Regions from separate parts of the Terribacillus sp. AE2B 122 genome, predicted to be linked through region 3. Evidence: riboswitches for the same ligand, from Rfam matches in the RefSeq annotation. Region 3 holds a riboswitch; each other region holds the start of a gene.
The links. A riboswitch is a leader RNA that binds a small molecule or an ion and turns the genes downstream of it on or off. The one in region 3 is predicted to bind S-adenosylmethionine.
Positions count from the first base shown of each region.

Region 1 (5,458 bases), on a different contig from region 3:
CTTCAGCTGCAATCAGACCTTGCTCATCTGTCAGCAAGCAAATACGTTCCTGTTTTTCTGGTGCCGGCAGCGCAGCCGCAAGTACATCCATATCAAATGCTAAGCCGACAGCGCTCATCTTTCCGCCAAACTGTTCATACAGCTCGTCATACCTGCCTCCTGAGAAGCATTCAGCTCCACTTTCTTCCAGGAAACCTCTGAACATGGCGCCATTGTAATATGGCAGCTGCTTTACACGTCCCAGGTCGACGATGACATCCTGCCCAAGCTCCTCAAGTGCGGCTGCAAGCTGCTGAAGCTCTTGGATAACAGGTAATAATTTGGAGTTATTTTCCCACGCCGCTGCGAATTTATCTAAAATGGCTGTTCCGCCGAATGCATCTGCTAAAACAGCTACTGCTTCAGCTGTTTCTTCATTTCCCGCTTCCTTCACAAGACGATATACTTCATCTTTTCGCTTATCATGCATTGCCTGTCTAATTAGAGAAGCAGCTGTTTCATCAAGTTTTAGAGAAGCAATGAATGTCTCGAAGATTTCCGTATGCCCTAACTCAATGCTATACTGCTGCAATCCAAGTTCCCGCAGGAAGCGAGCAGCTGTGAACAAACTTTCATATTCTCCGTACAGACCTGGAGTCCGAATTATTTCGATGCCAGCCTGATGGCTTTCGACACCTGTATGATCTTTTTTGAATACAGATCCGGCATAAGCCCATTTCTGCTGATCCGATTGCTGATTTGCAAGAGCACGGGCAACAGCAATTGTCCAATCCGGACGCAATACTTCGATTTCTCCTTCTTCATCAAACCATTTGAGCATCTTTTTAAGCGTCATACCGGCATAAGGATTGGTAAATGTTGCGCTATACTCAATAACAGGTGTTTCAATAGCTTGATAATTTCGTAAATTCACGACAGACTGGAACTTTTCGTATATACTGACACGATTGACAAGCTGTCGACCTGTCAAATCACGGCTTCCTGCTGGTAAGAACATCTATAAGCCTCCGATTCTTTCTTTATCATTCTACCACTTTACTATGATAAAGGATTTCTGTTGATTTGAATGTAACATAATGAGATACTAACGTCAACACATAACGAAAGGAGCAAAACTATGCAAGGAGATTTTCACGTACATACCCAGTATTGCCAGCATGGCGCAGACGATAAAATGGAAGCCTATGTCCTCCAAGCAATAAAAAAAGGACTCACTCATTTATCGTTTACAGAACATGCTCCACTCCCAGAAAGCTTTACAGATCCTGCCCCACATCGTGACAGCACAATGGATCGGAACAATGTTGAAGCTTATGTAATGGAAGGAAAAGCGCTGCAAAAACAATATAAAAATGATTTGCAGATTAATATAGGCTTTGAAGTAGATTATATCAGAGGCTACGAACAAGAAACACAAACTTTCCTTGATACGTACGGTCCAGAAATGGATGATGGTATTCTTTCCGTTCATATGCTGCAAGCACCGGATAAGTCTTTCTTCTGCATTGATTACAGTGAAGAGGAATTCGGGCGTGCTGCTGATGTATTTGGCGGATTGTCACCACTATATAAAACTTATTATGAAAATCTGCGGGCTTCACTTGAAGCTGATCTTGGCTTCTTTAAACCAAAAAGAATTGGTCACATTACGTTAATTCAAAAATTTCAGCTAGCTTATCCGAAGCCAGCTGAATTTTCAAAGGAACAGCAGAACATTCTGGAAATAATGAAGGAAAAAGGTTACGAACTCGATGTGAATACTGCTGGTCTTTATAAACCATTATGTAAAGAAATCTATCCACCAGCTGAACTTATAGCGTACGCAGCAAAGATGGGAATTCCACTCGTACCTGGTTCAGACAGTCATGCGGCTGGGGGAATTGGTAAGGGTTTTGAATATTTATCTGATTATTCTCTCCAAATTCCGCAGAGGTTAACTTTATAAATATGCAAAAAACAGCTGCCCAGGTGTCCCAGGGCAGCTGTTTTCATACTTACTGAATACTATTGAAGTTTTGTTGTTGTCATTTCCCTCAGTAAAGTCTGCCTGGTATATTTTTTATATTAGGTAGAACCAGTTTTTAACCACCAAGCTAGTATGTGGTATCCCAATTCTGCTTGTTCCGAAATTGCTTCTATTTCCATAGTAGAAGAAAGTTTAATTAATACACATTATGCTCTAATGGAGAACTGAAAAGTCATTCTCCCGAAGTATTTTTCTTCTTCGGATATCCAATTAAGATGGCGATAATACCACAAATTCCTACCATGATTGGATAAAAACTGTATGGGATAATACTGATTGGCGATATTCCTGCTACGGTTGCAGCAGTCAATAATTGAGCTCCGTATGGCAAAAGACCTTGGATTGAGCAAGAGAAAAGATCTAATATACTAGCTGATTTTCTCGGCTCTATCCCATACTGATCTGCAATATTCTTAGCTAATGGACCAGTAATTAATATAGAAATCGTGTTATTAGCAGTTGATACATCAGTTAGACTCACAAGTCCGGCGATACTAAATTCGGCACCCTTTTTCGTTTTAATTCTTCGCGTTGCCAGGTGCAGAATATAGTCGATTCCTCCGTTAAACTTAATTATCTCTACCATTCCAGCTATTAATATTGCAAGGAAGGCAATTTCATACATACCTGCCATTCCATCACCAATCTGTTGCATCAGGCTCATGAAATGGTAGCTGCCATCTATCAAGCCAACGGCTCCCGCGAGAACAATTCCTAAAACCAGTACGAGGAAGACGTTCATACCGATTAAAGCAAAAACTATAACTAGAACGTAAGGAACTATCTTTATCCAATTATAGCTTATATGATCTACTTGAGCTGATTCACCCATTGCAAGGAATCCTAAAATGATGCTCGTAACAATAGCTGCCGGTAACACAATCCAAAAATTAACTTTAAATTTATCTTTCATCTGTGCGCCTTGCGTACGAACGGCAGTTATCGTTGTGTCTGATATGAAGGATAGATTATCACCGAACATCGAACCACCAACAATCGCTCCCATTACCAAAGCCATCGAAAGACTGGTTTGATCACTTATCCCAACTCCAATTGGAGCTAGTGCTACAATTGATCCAACCGATGTCCCCATCGACAAGGAAATAAAGCATGCAATGACAAATAGGCCAACAACTAGTAGGTTTTGCGGAACGACTGATGTAGTGAGGTTTACAGCAGACTCTACTGCTCCCATGCCTTTGGCAACTTCAGAAAACGCTCCTGCTAAAATAAAAATAATCACCATCAGCATGACATTGGCATTACCTGCACCTTTGCAGAAAATATCAACCTTTTTAGTAAGAGATTCTCTTCGATTCATAGCCAAAGCTACACCCGCTGCTATTGTGATTGCTACTATGACCGGAAAGTTATAAAAATCTCCTGTGATAATTCCTGATCCAATAAATAAAACTAGAAAAACAATAAATGGGATGAGAGCCCATGGATTTGCATTCTTCATTGTTCCACCTCTGATTTTGTTTTACGGCAAAAAATAAAGCCCCATCTTAAATCCATAAGAAGAGGCTTTATATCTATAAAACACTCTTCTTATCTATCAAGCCGCAGCTTGCTGGATTTGGCACAGCAACTTAATCACATAAGCTCCGCTGCCGAGATTTCTTCGGGCCAGTCCCTCCATCTCTCTAAATAAGAAGAAAAGAATATTTTTTTCACAGTAAGTAGGATTATACACATCTCCTTACCTTTTATCAATAGTTTTAGAAATCCTCGATAATGCTTTCATTATAGCTCCTTATTAGAAAGACAATTACACGTGAACATCCCTCTTTTACGCTCTTTCAAAATTGTTGGCTGTAGCGGCTTCTAATTCAAGATTATTTCATCCTTAAAAACTTTTCGTTTCTAATTTCATGAATGTTTAATATGAATGAAGCAGGAGATCGCTGAATAAAAATATAATTAAGTAAGTTTATGCGATTAGATTTGTAAGTCATTTAACACAGCATTGCTTCGATTAATTATGAAGCGTGATTTATATGCATTGCAAACTGCTAACTTTATTTGCAATGTAAGCTCCCTTTATATGAATAGGAGGATATAATGTTCTTCATTTTTTTAATTTACTTATCATTTATCAGCTTAGGATTACCTGATTCTATACTGGGGTCTGCGTGGCCGCTTATGAACACTGACCTTGGCGTTCCGATTGGGAATGCAGGTATTGCTTCTATTATCATATCTATAGGAACAATAATATCCAGTCTGTTTTCATATAGATTAATTAGAGTTCTGGGTACTGGTAAAATCGTTATAATAAGTATAGCTATGACTGCTATTGCACTGCTTGGTTTCTCATTTTCACCTTCTTTTATATGGCTATTATTATGTGCCATACCACTAGGTCTAGGTGCCGGAGCAGTGGATGCAGCTTTAAACAGGTTTGTTGCTACTCACTACGAAGCAAAACATATGAACTGGTTACATGCTTTCTGGGGAGTTGGAGCCCTACTCGGTCCTGTTATTTTATCCGTATTGGTTTTTTGGGGGAATTCTTGGAGAAGTGGTTATTTCACCATTTCAATATTGCAGTTTGCATTAGTCCTGCTGCTACTATTTTCACTTTCAAAGTGGAAAAAATACGAAGATACTGATAGTAATAGAATTCAATATACGAAAGAAATCAATTCAGAAAGCAAAATGGGATTGCTGAACTCGTTTAGGAGAAAAGGTTCTGCCTTTGGAATGGTATCATTTTTCTTGATAGCATCAACTGAGGCCTGCATGATGCTTTGGGGTTCTAGTTATTTAGTTAGAATAGAAGGTATTCCACCCGAAAATGCCGCTGGCTGGATCTCCTTATACTTTCTTGGTATGACGGCTGGCCGTATGTTAAGTGGATTTCTTTCAATCCGCATTAACAATGAATCTTTGATTCAGATAGGTTGTACTTTGACTGTTTCTGGTTTATTGATTATGTTACTTCCATTACCAATCATTTTTACACTATTATCATTTATAATTATAGGGATGGGTCTTGCACCAATCTATCCTTCCATGTTGCACCAAACTCCTGTTTATTTTGGTAAACATAATTCTCAAGCAGCGATGGGGATTCAAATGGCCTTTGCTTACACAGGAGCTACTCTTGTTGCACCCTTATTAGGACAGTCGCTAGCGACTATTTCCTTTTTAATATTCCCTTATTTTCTTTTAGCTTGTGTAGCCGGAATAATGTTCTGTCGATTGATTTTAATACGCTCAAACAAAACTGGTGTTGAGCCTAAACGACTGAGTCAATGACTACCATCTTGAATTTCCTGAAATGGCAGAACATACTTATTTAAGTTGTCTGATATTATAATCTATCTATATTAAGGAATGAGGTTTTTTACATATGGTTAAGAGTATTAAAGATAGCCTGCACAATAGCAGCATGTATCTGCCAGGAGATAAAGAGTTAGCAGAACA
Region 1 covers NZ_LR700942.1:681,364-686,821, forward strand. Annotated here, with positions in the region: gene AE2B122_RS03510 (ATP phosphoribosyltransferase regulatory subunit) at 1-997, opposite strand, end outside; gene hisJ (histidinol-phosphatase HisJ) at 1,118-1,945, shown strand; gene AE2B122_RS03520 (Na+/H+ antiporter NhaC family protein) at 2,199-3,488, opposite strand; SAM riboswitch class I at 3,575-3,683, opposite strand; gene AE2B122_RS03525 (sugar MFS transporter) at 4,091-5,290, shown strand; gene AE2B122_RS03530 (sugar O-acetyltransferase) at 5,385-5,458, shown strand, end outside.
Region 1: another riboswitch for S-adenosylmethionine. It lies ahead of AE2B122_RS03520 (Na+/H+ antiporter NhaC family protein); the one in region 3 lies ahead of AE2B122_RS17320 (homoserine dehydrogenase).

Region 2 (5,458 bases), on a different contig from region 3:
CAAGCCGATTTCATCGAGCTGGATGTTCAAATGACAAAGGATGGTCAGCTTGTCGTCATACATGACACATCAATCAATCGTACAGCTGCTGATGCCCCGGAAGAGACTGTATATGTGAAGGATCTTGCATTTACCGCCTTACAATCTTATGATGTAGGCGCTGGATATGATTCCGTATATGAAGGTCAGCGCATCCCACTGTTAGAAGATATAATCAGAAGGTATAAAGGAAAAACAAAATTCCTTATCGAATTAAAGTCACCAGAGCTTTACGATGGAATAGAGGAAGCAGTAGCTGAGCTGCTGGAAAGATATAAATTAGCTAATGTTCTTTATGAAGAAGTGATTCTGCAATCTTTTAACTTCGGATCTGTTGCATATCTGTCGCAGCTGTTGCCGCAAGTTCCGCTTGGTGTACTAACGTCAAGAAGTGCAGACCTTACAAATCGTAAACTTGATAAAATATCTACGTATGCAGACTATGTGAATACGCATTTCACTAATGTTACGCAGGATGATACGTTGGTTGGCAGGATTCATACACGTGGCATGCGGATTATGCCTTGGACAATTCGGGCTCCTGGCGAAGTACAACCCTTAATTCGAGCAGGTGTCGATGGTATCATTACAGACTATCCAAATTACGTGAAATAAAAAAAGGAGACCTATTTCGCAGGTCTCCTTTTTTCATGTCATCTATTCTGAACGAGTCGAAGCAGTTCGAATGCTCTGTCTCCTGCAAGGGCTGCAAGATCCTCCCAGTACTCATCGCGCTTCAGGTCGAGTTCTACAATCTGTTGGGCTAAATCAAGGGCTTCCTGATCATGTGCCACGTGCTTGACGCTCCTTTCAGTGTTTCCTATTTACTGTTACGTTCAGTATACTTATAGCCGAATTACTTTGCATTAAACATGTAAGCGATGCTGACGAACTATTTTGTTGTTTGTTAGGTTTCCTCACACAACACTAGGATGATTGGATAAATACGGTATAATGTGTAGTAACAGCACATGGTGATGAGGTGAACAGATGAGTAATGAGCCTTCTTACAAGAACAGGAAAGTGATCACAATAGGAATTGTGAGTGAACTGACTGGTCTGACTGAACGTAAAATTCGTTATTACGAGGAACGCAAGCTCATTTTTCCTGAACGTTCAGCGAAGGGAAATCGCAAGTACTCTTTTTCGGATGTAGAGCAATTGATCGAGATCGCCAACAAAAGGGAAGAGGGTGTGCAAACCTTCGAAATCCGTCAGCAGATGCTGAGAGACAAAAGGAAGGAAGCGGAAAGAGAGAGCCGCCAGCAAATGCTGCGTGGGCAAATCAATGCCCGCTTTGGTATACAGAGAGAGTAAGTGTGTGTACGTATGTGTTGGGAGGCCTTGTACACAGGAAAGCCGGATGTTTTCATCCGGCTTTTTATTGTGTTAAAAATTATAATTTGCGGTCTTTAAAATCATTCATAGTTCTCAAGCATGCTGTGATTTAAACCAGTTTTAAATAATTTTTAATGAGAAATAGTATACTCCAAGTAAAATGTTCAGATTACATATATAGATTTAAAAATCCGTTGAAATCGCCATAATTCACTTGGGAGGAAGCGTTATCTAAGGGGGTAACAAAGGATAGATGTAAACTTCTGTTGATTTTTGCCGCTTGATCAATCGCTTGTTTTAAAGGTCTGTGGTCGTATATTCTCGTATTCTTCGGCTGAGTCAAATGACTGCATACTCTCCTGCTATCCTAATACAAAAAAACAGATTGATTTTTCTATAAATTTTAAAATTATATTGACAATAACTAGATTGGAAGGTAAAGTAACAAACAGATCAACAACAAAAGTATAATGAAATTCTTATCAAGAGCGGTGGAGGAACAGGTCCTATGAAGCCCGGCAACCAGATCAATGATCTAGGTGCTAATTCCTGCAGACGGTGAAAGCCGTACTGAGAGATAAGAGAATTAGTGCATACGAATACCATGCGCCTCTCTTAATCTAGAGAGGCGCTTTTTTATTGTAGTTGATGACAGCGAAGAAAAAAGGGGAGAGCAACATGAAAAAAATCTTAAGCTTTGGACTTATCGGATTATTAGCATTATTCTTAGCGGCATGCGGCAATGATAAATCTGCTGCACTAGCAAATGACAAAATATTGGTCGGCGTCAGCGGCGGACCTCATGAGCAAGTGATGGAAAAAGTGAAAGAACTAGCAGCCGATGAAGGTATCGATGTAGAAATCAAAACATTCAATGATTATAATACACCAAACAGTGCGTTAGATGATGGAAGCCTGGATGCGAACAGCTATCAAACACTTCCTTTTCTAGAAGATCAAGTAAAGAATCAAGGATATGAACTAAAAGAAGTATTTAAGACACTTACGTTCCCAATGGGTATCTATACAGATAAGATTTCGGATATTTCCGAATTGAAAGAAGGCGACAAAATCGCTGTACCGAATGATCCTGCCAACGAATATCGTGCGTTGAAACTCTTTGAGACAGCAGGAGTATTGAAAGTAGATCCAGAAGCAGAGAACTCTGCAACGGCTAAAGATGTCGTTGAAAATCCACTGAATCTGGAAATCGTTGAATTGGATGCTTCTCAGCTGCCAGCTCAGCTTCCGGAAGTAGCAGCAGCGGCAATCAACACGAACTTTGCAATGGGTGCTGATTTGAATATCAATGATGATGCTATCTTTGCAGAGGAATCTGCAAACAACCCATGGTCCAACTACTTTGTTGTAAGATCAGCGAACACGGACGATGAAGTTGTGAAGAAGATTCAAGAAATCTATCAATCTGATGAAGTAAAACAGTTTGTGGAAGATGAATTCCAAGGATCCGTTGTTCCAAGCTGGTAAGGGGGAAGCAATATGATTGAACTGAAAAATGTATCGAAGACCTTTACCACGGGCAAGAAGAAAGTGGAGGCGTTGAAAGACGTCTCCTTGAAAATAAATAAAGGTGAAATCTATGGCGTAATCGGATTCAGCGGAGCAGGGAAAAGTACCCTGATCCGCTGTGCCAATTTACTGGAGCGTCCCACTGAAGGCGAAGTATTCATCGACGGTGTAGATCTTACTAAGCTTAAAAAATGGCAGCTTCGTAAAGCAAGAGGGAAAATCGGTATGATATTCCAGCATTTTAATTTGCTGTCGACAGCAACAGTTTATGAGAACATTGCTAGACCGCTGAAGCTTAGTAAAGTGCCGAAGCATGAAATTAAAGAACGTGTTGATAAATATCTGAAGATTGTAGGTCTGGAAGAAAAGAAAAATGTCTATCCGGCCCAATTATCAGGTGGTCAGAAACAGCGGGTAGCTATCGCAAGGGCACTTGCTCAAGAACCTGAAGTGCTGTTAAGTGATGAAGCAACAAGTGCTTTGGACCCGAATACGACGTCTTCCATTCTTGAACTGCTGCTCAGAGTGAACAAGGAACTTGGCATCACTATCTTCCTGATTACACATGAACTGGATGTCATCCAGCGTATTTGCGATCGTGTTGGTGTTATGCACCATGGAGAACTGGTGGAAGAAGGATCCGTTATCGATGTCTTCACCAAACCGCAACATCCGCAGACACGGAAGTTTGTCTTTGATGATGCAAATTTCCAAGTTCCGGACAGCGTGAAGAAAGGACTTTCTGCTACAGGGCGTCTCGTTTCACTGACGTTTATCGGAGAAGCTTCGAATGAGCCGTTTCTTGCAGCGATTACAAAGAAATTTGAAGTTGTTCCAAGTATACTGGCGGGCGGAATCGATCAGCTGAAAGCTAGCTCCGTTGGTAAATTGCTTATCCATTTGCAAGGAGATCCAGCAGAAGTGGAGAAAGCAATATCGTACTTGGAGTCGCAGCACGTAACGGTTGAGGAGGTGGCGTCATGATTGAGTTCTGGACAGAATGGGGCACTGACATCACCGAGGCATTTTGGCAGACACTGCTAATGACAGGTATTTCTTTAGCTATTTCAATCCTGATTGGATTGCCATTAGGTATTTTACTGGTCATGACAAGAAAAGGCGGACAAGCAGAGAACCGGGTATTTTATTCAATAGTGAATACAATCATCAATGTTATCCGATCTATTCCTTTCATCATCCTTTTGTTCTTGCTATTGCCTCTGACAAGAGCCTTGGTCGGAACTACAATAGGTGTTGAAGGAGTTATCCTTCCGCTTGTTGTCTATACAGCGCCTTATATTGCGCGTTTAATGGAGTCAGCATTACTTGAAGTGAATAAAGGAGTCATCGAGGCTTATGAATCGATGGGAATTTCCACAACTAAAATTATTTGGAGCGTTATCATAAGAGAAGCCAGATCAACGATGATCCTTGGTTTGACGATTGCGACAATCGGTTTGATTGGAGCCACAGCAATGGCGGGTCTTGTCGGAGCTGGCGGTCTTGGAGATTTGGCATATCAATATGGACATTTGCGTTTCGAGCCTGTCGTTATGTATGTCGTTATCATCATCCTGATCATACTTGTACAGGCAATGCAGACATTCGGAAATGTGTTAGCAAGACGCTTGCGAAAAGATTAAAAAAAGCACGCTTGGTTAATTCCAAGCGTGCTTTTCGTTATATTTAAAAGAAAATGTTCAAGATGTAATAAATCAGACCACCCAGACAAGCTGTAATCGGCAGTGTAATGAACCACGTGATGATCATGCGTTTCGCAGTACCCCAGTTAACACCTTTACGTCGGTGAGCTGCACCAACCCCCATGATAGAGGAAGAAATAACGTGCGTTGTACTTACTGGCAAGTGAATAAAAGTGGCACCGAAAATGATGAAGGCTCCAGTCAAATCAGCTGCAACGCCGTTCACTGGACGGATCTTCATGATCTTACCGCCAACAGTTTTGATGATTTTCCAGCCACCTATTGAAGTACCAAGTCCCATAGCAGTCGCACAGGCAGCTTGAACCCAGAATGGAATATCAGATGTTGTATGCAGACCTGCTGTAATTAACGCCATCGTGATGATTCCCATTGCTTTTTGGGCGTCATTCGTACCATGGGTGAATGATTGCAGTGCCGCAGTAAAAATCTGTACCCGACGGAAATTCTTGTTCGTCTTCGGTAAGTTCTTTTCCCGGAAAATTAGCTTGATGATGTTATATAATATGAAACCTACAACAAAAGCCAAAATCGGAGAAATGATCAATGCTTGCAAGATCTTTAGGAATCCGTCTAAATTAAGAATAGCAAATCCGCTTGACGCAATGACTGCACCTGCAAGAGAACCAATGATGGCATGGGAAGAACTGCTCGGGATTCCGTAATACCATGTAATCAAGTTCCATGCAATTCCTGCAATCAAGGCAGCTAGGATAACGACAGAGCCGTTGACAATGTCGTTAGGATTTGCGATATCACTAGTGATTGTTTTAGCAACTCCAGTAAAAGTCATGGCACCAACGAAGTTCATGACTGCAGCCATGATAATA
Region 2 covers NZ_LR700943.1:101,194-106,651, forward strand. Annotated here, with positions in the region: gene AE2B122_RS05805 (glycerophosphodiester phosphodiesterase family protein) at 1-654, shown strand, start outside; gene AE2B122_RS05810 (hypothetical protein) at 693-833, opposite strand; gene AE2B122_RS05815 (MerR family transcriptional regulator) at 1,030-1,356, shown strand; SAM riboswitch class I at 1,854-1,961, shown strand; gene AE2B122_RS05820 (MetQ/NlpA family ABC transporter substrate-binding protein) at 2,056-2,865, shown strand; gene AE2B122_RS05825 (methionine ABC transporter ATP-binding protein) at 2,878-3,891, shown strand; gene AE2B122_RS05830 (methionine ABC transporter permease) at 3,888-4,550, shown strand; gene AE2B122_RS05835 (inorganic phosphate transporter) at 4,594-5,458, opposite strand, start outside.
Region 2: another riboswitch for S-adenosylmethionine. It lies ahead of AE2B122_RS05820 (MetQ/NlpA family ABC transporter substrate-binding protein); the one in region 3 lies ahead of AE2B122_RS17320 (homoserine dehydrogenase).

Region 3 (5,236 bases):
AGTACAGGCGGAGGCAGCCGGAGTTGTATACGCGCTATACGGGCATTGTTTTCCAACAGCCAGTAAGAAAGGGAAATCCCCGCAGCCTTTATCCAATTTAGGATATATTCGTCAGAACATCCGAACTCCCTTGTATGGAATAGGAGGAATCGATGTAGAACGATTAGTCTATTTGAAAGCGCTTGATTTAGATGGGGTTGCTGTTATGAGTGGTATCTTTTCAGAGAAAGATCCGCTTGATGCCGTGAAGAATTTAAGGGAGGAGTGTCTGCGTCTTGAAGAGATTCAGTGAAGTAGCAATTGTTGGAGGAGGTATCATCGGCAGCGCAATCGCTTATTATTTAGCAAAGGCGGGCCATCAAGTTGATTTGCTGGAAGCGGGCCAAGTGGGATCAGGCTCGACGCAAGCTGCAGCTGGTATGTTAGGCGCCCATTCTGAGTATAAGGAATTCGGTGCTTCACTTTATCCCTTTGCCCGTACTAGCCAAAGGCTTTATGAACAAGCGGAAGCGGATATTCGCTCCCTGACAGGGATAGATATGGAACGTCGTACAGGTGGTTTATTACAGCTTGTTTATACAGAAGGAGAAACAATAATGTCTCCGTTAGCTTCGTTGGAAGGTGTAACATGGCTGGATCGTGCAACTGCGTTAAAGAAAGTACCCGGATTGTCAGAATCAGTTTCAGGTGCTGTTCATATGGCAGAAGATGTGCATGTCACACCTGCAATTGCCTGCAGAGGATTCCATACAGCCGCACGTATGCTAGGTGCCCAAACTAATACGTATACCCGGGTCGATGAGATTGTGAAGGAATCCGGTCGTTATCGGTTACGGACTTCCAAGGGGGAATGGCAGGCTGATCGTGTGGTGATTGCCAGCGGGGTTTGGAGTAATGCTCTGCTCCAGCGTTCAGGATTAGGAATGCGGATTTTTCCAGTGAAGGGTGAGTGCATTGCTGTTACGAATACACAAACTCCTCTTACATGCAGTTTATTCCATGATCAGCATTATATTGTCCCGCGGAACAACAACGAACTGATCATAGGTGCAACCAAGGTCAAGAATGATTGGAGTACCGAACCCACACTTGGCGGATTACAGACTGTCATGGAGAAAGCGAGGAAGATGCTGCCGAATGTGGATAAGATGCCGTTTCGCAGAAGCTGGGCAGGTCTCAGACCTCAGACATCAGATGGCAAGCCGCTAATTGGTGAACATCCGGAAATGAAGGGCTTGTATATTGCTGCTGGACATCAGCGCAATGGAATTCTGCTTGCTCCAGCTACGGGTAAGATGATTTGTGATTTGATAGGCAACAATGAGGTTCCGGAAGAATGGAAGGAAGCATTTCGTGTCGACAGATTGAACACTGGCGAGGAGGTGTTAATGTGAACATTCAGCTGAATGGCAGGCAGCAGGAATTATCCGCTGATATCAAGACTATAGCTCAGCTGCTGGCATCACTTTCCCTGGAAAAAAGAATTGTGATTGTCGAACTGAATAAAGAGATCATTAACAAGACTGCATATGCAGAACAGTCGATTAGAAATGGTGATAAAGTTGAGCTGATTCATTTTGTAGGAGGAGGATGAAGGATGTTACAGATTGCAGATAAGACTTTTACTTCCCGTTTATTATTAGGAACAGGCAAATACCCGTCATTTGAGGTGCAGGAAGAGGCAGTCAATATTTCGAAGGCAGAGATACTGACATTTGCTGTGAGGCGGATGGATATATTTGAGCCATCTCAGCCTAATTTTCTGGAACAGCTGGATTTGGAAAAGTACTCTTTAATGCCAAATACAGCAGGGGCAAAGACGGCAGAGGAGGCTGTCCGTATAGCCAAACTAGCCAAAGCTTCCGGGTTATGCGATATGGTGAAAGTGGAAGTGATCGGCTGTGATAGGACGTTGCTTCCAGATCCAGTCGAGACTTTGCGGGCTTCAGAAATGCTGTTGGATGAAGGCTTCATTGTTCTGCCTTACACGTCAGATGATGTTGTATTAGCTAAGCGACTCGTCGATCTGGGAGTGCATGCGATCATGCCGGGTGCATCGCCAATTGGGTCAGGGAAAGGAATCATCAATCCTTTTAACCTGCGTATAATCATTGAACAGAGCAGTGTACCAGTCATTGTCGATGCTGGTATTGGTTCACCTAAAGATGCTGCCTATGCAATGGAACTTGGGGCTGATGGTGTCTTGTTGAATACAGCTGTGTCCGGTGCTGCTGACCCTGTTCGTATGGCACATGCAATGAAGCTAGCCATTGAGGCAGGCCGATTAGGGTTCGAAGCAGGAAGAATTCCCGAAAAAGATTATGCAGTGGCAAGCAGCCCGAATGAAGGTTTGATTACCTGATGAAGGATCGTTATCAGAAACAGGAGCTGTTCATCGGCAAGGATGGGCAGGCGCAGGTAGAAAACAGTAAAATTGTCTTAATAGGGATGGGGGCATTAGGCTCTGCTTCCGCAGAGATGCTAGTACGTGCAGGTATCGGAGAATTGGTGCTTATTGATCGGGATTATGTTGAATTTCATAATCTTCAGCGTCAGCAGCTGTATACCGAGCAAGATGCTGCTTCCTATTTGCCGAAAGCTTTTGCAGCAAGGGAGCGATTACAGGCAATCAATCATCAAGTGACATTGCATACAGTGATCGAAAATGTTGACCACCATAATATCGAGCATCTGATTGAAGGTGCGGATGTAATTGTGGATGCTACAGATAATTTCGAGACACGTTTAATTGTCAATGATGCAGCATTGAAGCGTAGTATTCCTTACTTATATGGAGCGTGTGTAGGCAGCTATGGGATAACATACCCAGTGCTTGTAGATAAAGATACTCCATGTCTTCACTGTCTTCTGGAACAGCTTCCACAGCAAAGCGAAACTTGTGATACAGCGGGAATCATCAGTCCGATTGTCCAATGGGTGGCAGCGATGCAAGTCACACAAGCATTGCGAATCTTATGCGGTCAGGAAGTAAAGGCAGAACTGTGTGCGTTTGATATATGGACAGGTGATTATACGAAGGTGGACGTAAATAGCCTTCGCAATTCAAGCTGTTCCAGTTGCGGCACAAATGCAGAATTGCCTTTTTTGAATGGTTCCTCCCGGACGAGGCTTGATGTTCTTTGCGGCAGGGAGGCTGTCCATATCCGGCCTAGCGCCAATAAATCACTGGATTTGCCAGCTTTATCAGAAGAATGGGCAAATGCACTCGACCAGGTCACTGCCAATGAATACTTGCTTGCTTTTCAATACAAGGGTCATCGAATTGTGTTATTTTCTGATGGCAGGGCAATCATTCATGGTGTGGCCGATATAAGCCGAGCGCGTTCCCTTTATGAGAGTCTTGTCGGATAATGTTGTTTGAATTTTCAGTTGACTCTATATATTATTCATGCTAAACTCCTTCATAACAAATGAATACAAAACTCTTATCAAGAGCGGCGGAGGGACTGGCCCGATGATGCCCGGCAACCTGCAAGTGTAACTTTAACTTGTATAGGTGCTAATTCCTGTAGATGAGAGAAGACACAGTACGGTACATTCGTCTCCCTGTCCTCTCAGGGAGGCTTTTTTTTATGCAGAAAATCATTTAAGGAGGCAAAACAGATGACAGCAGTGAAGATAGGGTTGATTGGATATGGCACAGTAGGAAGTGCTGTAGGGAGGACGATCCGCTCCCATCAAGCGAATCTGCAGGCGATTTTTGGTAAGGAAGTACAAGTGGCAGGTGTCTTGGTGCGGGAGAAGCAGAAGTATGAACAGCAAGTAACGGACGCATTGCTGACAGACGATGCAGCGGAGCTCTTCTCAATATCTGACCTCGATGTAATCATCGAAGCAAGTGTCGGCATTGAGCCAGCCTTCAGCTACCTGACTGAAGCGATCCATCATGGCTGTCATATCATCACGGCAAATAAAGAACTGATTGCTTCCCGGGGTGCAGAGCTCAAACGCTTGGCTAAGAAGAAAGGCGTGCGGCTGGAATATGAAGCTGCAGTCGCAGGTGGCGTGCCGGTGATTGGGACGCTGAAACAGCTTCTGCATATCAACCATGTCGTTAAAGTAGAGGCAATTTTGAATGGCACATCCAATTTTATTCTGACGGAAATGTCCGATAAGGGACTACCGTTTGAGGAAGCGCTGCAGCTTGCGCAGGAAGCAGGATTTGCAGAAGCTGATCCCGCCAATGACGTTGATGGCTGGGACGCGTTTTATAAACTGATGGTGTTAAGTGATTTGTTGTTCGAGGCTCAGCCGGACTGGGAGAAAGTTACACGAAAGGGAATCCGCTCAGTTTCCTCACAGGATATCCAAGCTGCTGGAGAACAAGGTTGGAAAATCAAACATGTTGCTACGCTTGAAAATGCGGGCGGAGAAGTGACTGCATCTGTCGAACCAGTCATTTTATCTGCTGCACATCCTTTGTACAGCGTGGATGGAGTAGATAATGCTGTATGTGTGGAAGGTGACCTAGTTGGCAAGCTGAAGCTTCAAGGGCCAGGTGCTGGGGCATTGCCGACTGCAAGCGCCATCGTTGAGGACTTGGCGAATCTTGTCCACCAGCGGAAGGAAATAGAAGTAAAGCGGGTAATCAAATTCACGGAGAAGCGCGAGGCAGTTCCTTTCGTTCACTTGCCGTCTGGTGAGACCATTCTTCTGCACGGAGAAAACGTTGAATCTGATAGCCATTATTATAGAGTTGCCGCTAGAAAACCGGCTAAAGCAGAAGCTTAATACAGGAGGAGAGTTCGGATGACAATCGTATTTCTAAACGGAAGCTTGAATCCTGCATCTACAACGAGGAAGTTGTTAGAAGAAGTACAGACGCTGTTGCAAAAGGCCAGATATGAGACCGATATAATCAATATAGGGGAATTAGATCTGCCGCTTTTTCACCCGGTCCGGCCGGCTGGAGCAGCAGCTGATTGGCTGCGGGAACGAATCAGTTCGGCAGAGGGACTTGTGGTCGGTTCACCTGAATACCATGGCAGTTACAGCGGGGCATTAAAGAACGCAATTGACTATCTGGATAAAGATTTGCTGAAAGGTAAGCCCGTCGGACTGTTAACGAGTACAGGAGGACTAAAGGGCGGTATCAATACATTGAATGGGATGCGGACTGTTTTTAGCAGTCTGTCTGCGCATGCAATTCCCCAACAGCTGGCTGTAAGCCGAAAAGAATACAAGGATTTTATTCTGACCGAAGATTGTCAAAAAA
Region 3 covers NZ_LR700950.1:70,265-75,500, forward strand. Annotated here, with positions in the region: gene AE2B122_RS17295 (thiamine phosphate synthase) at 1-292, shown strand, start outside; gene thiO (glycine oxidase ThiO) at 276-1,394, shown strand; gene thiS (sulfur carrier protein ThiS) at 1,391-1,594, shown strand; gene AE2B122_RS17310 (thiazole synthase) at 1,598-2,362, shown strand; gene AE2B122_RS17315 (ThiF family adenylyltransferase) at 2,362-3,372, shown strand; SAM riboswitch class I at 3,444-3,540, shown strand; gene AE2B122_RS17320 (homoserine dehydrogenase) at 3,625-4,752, shown strand; gene AE2B122_RS17325 (NADPH-dependent FMN reductase) at 4,771-5,236, shown strand, end outside.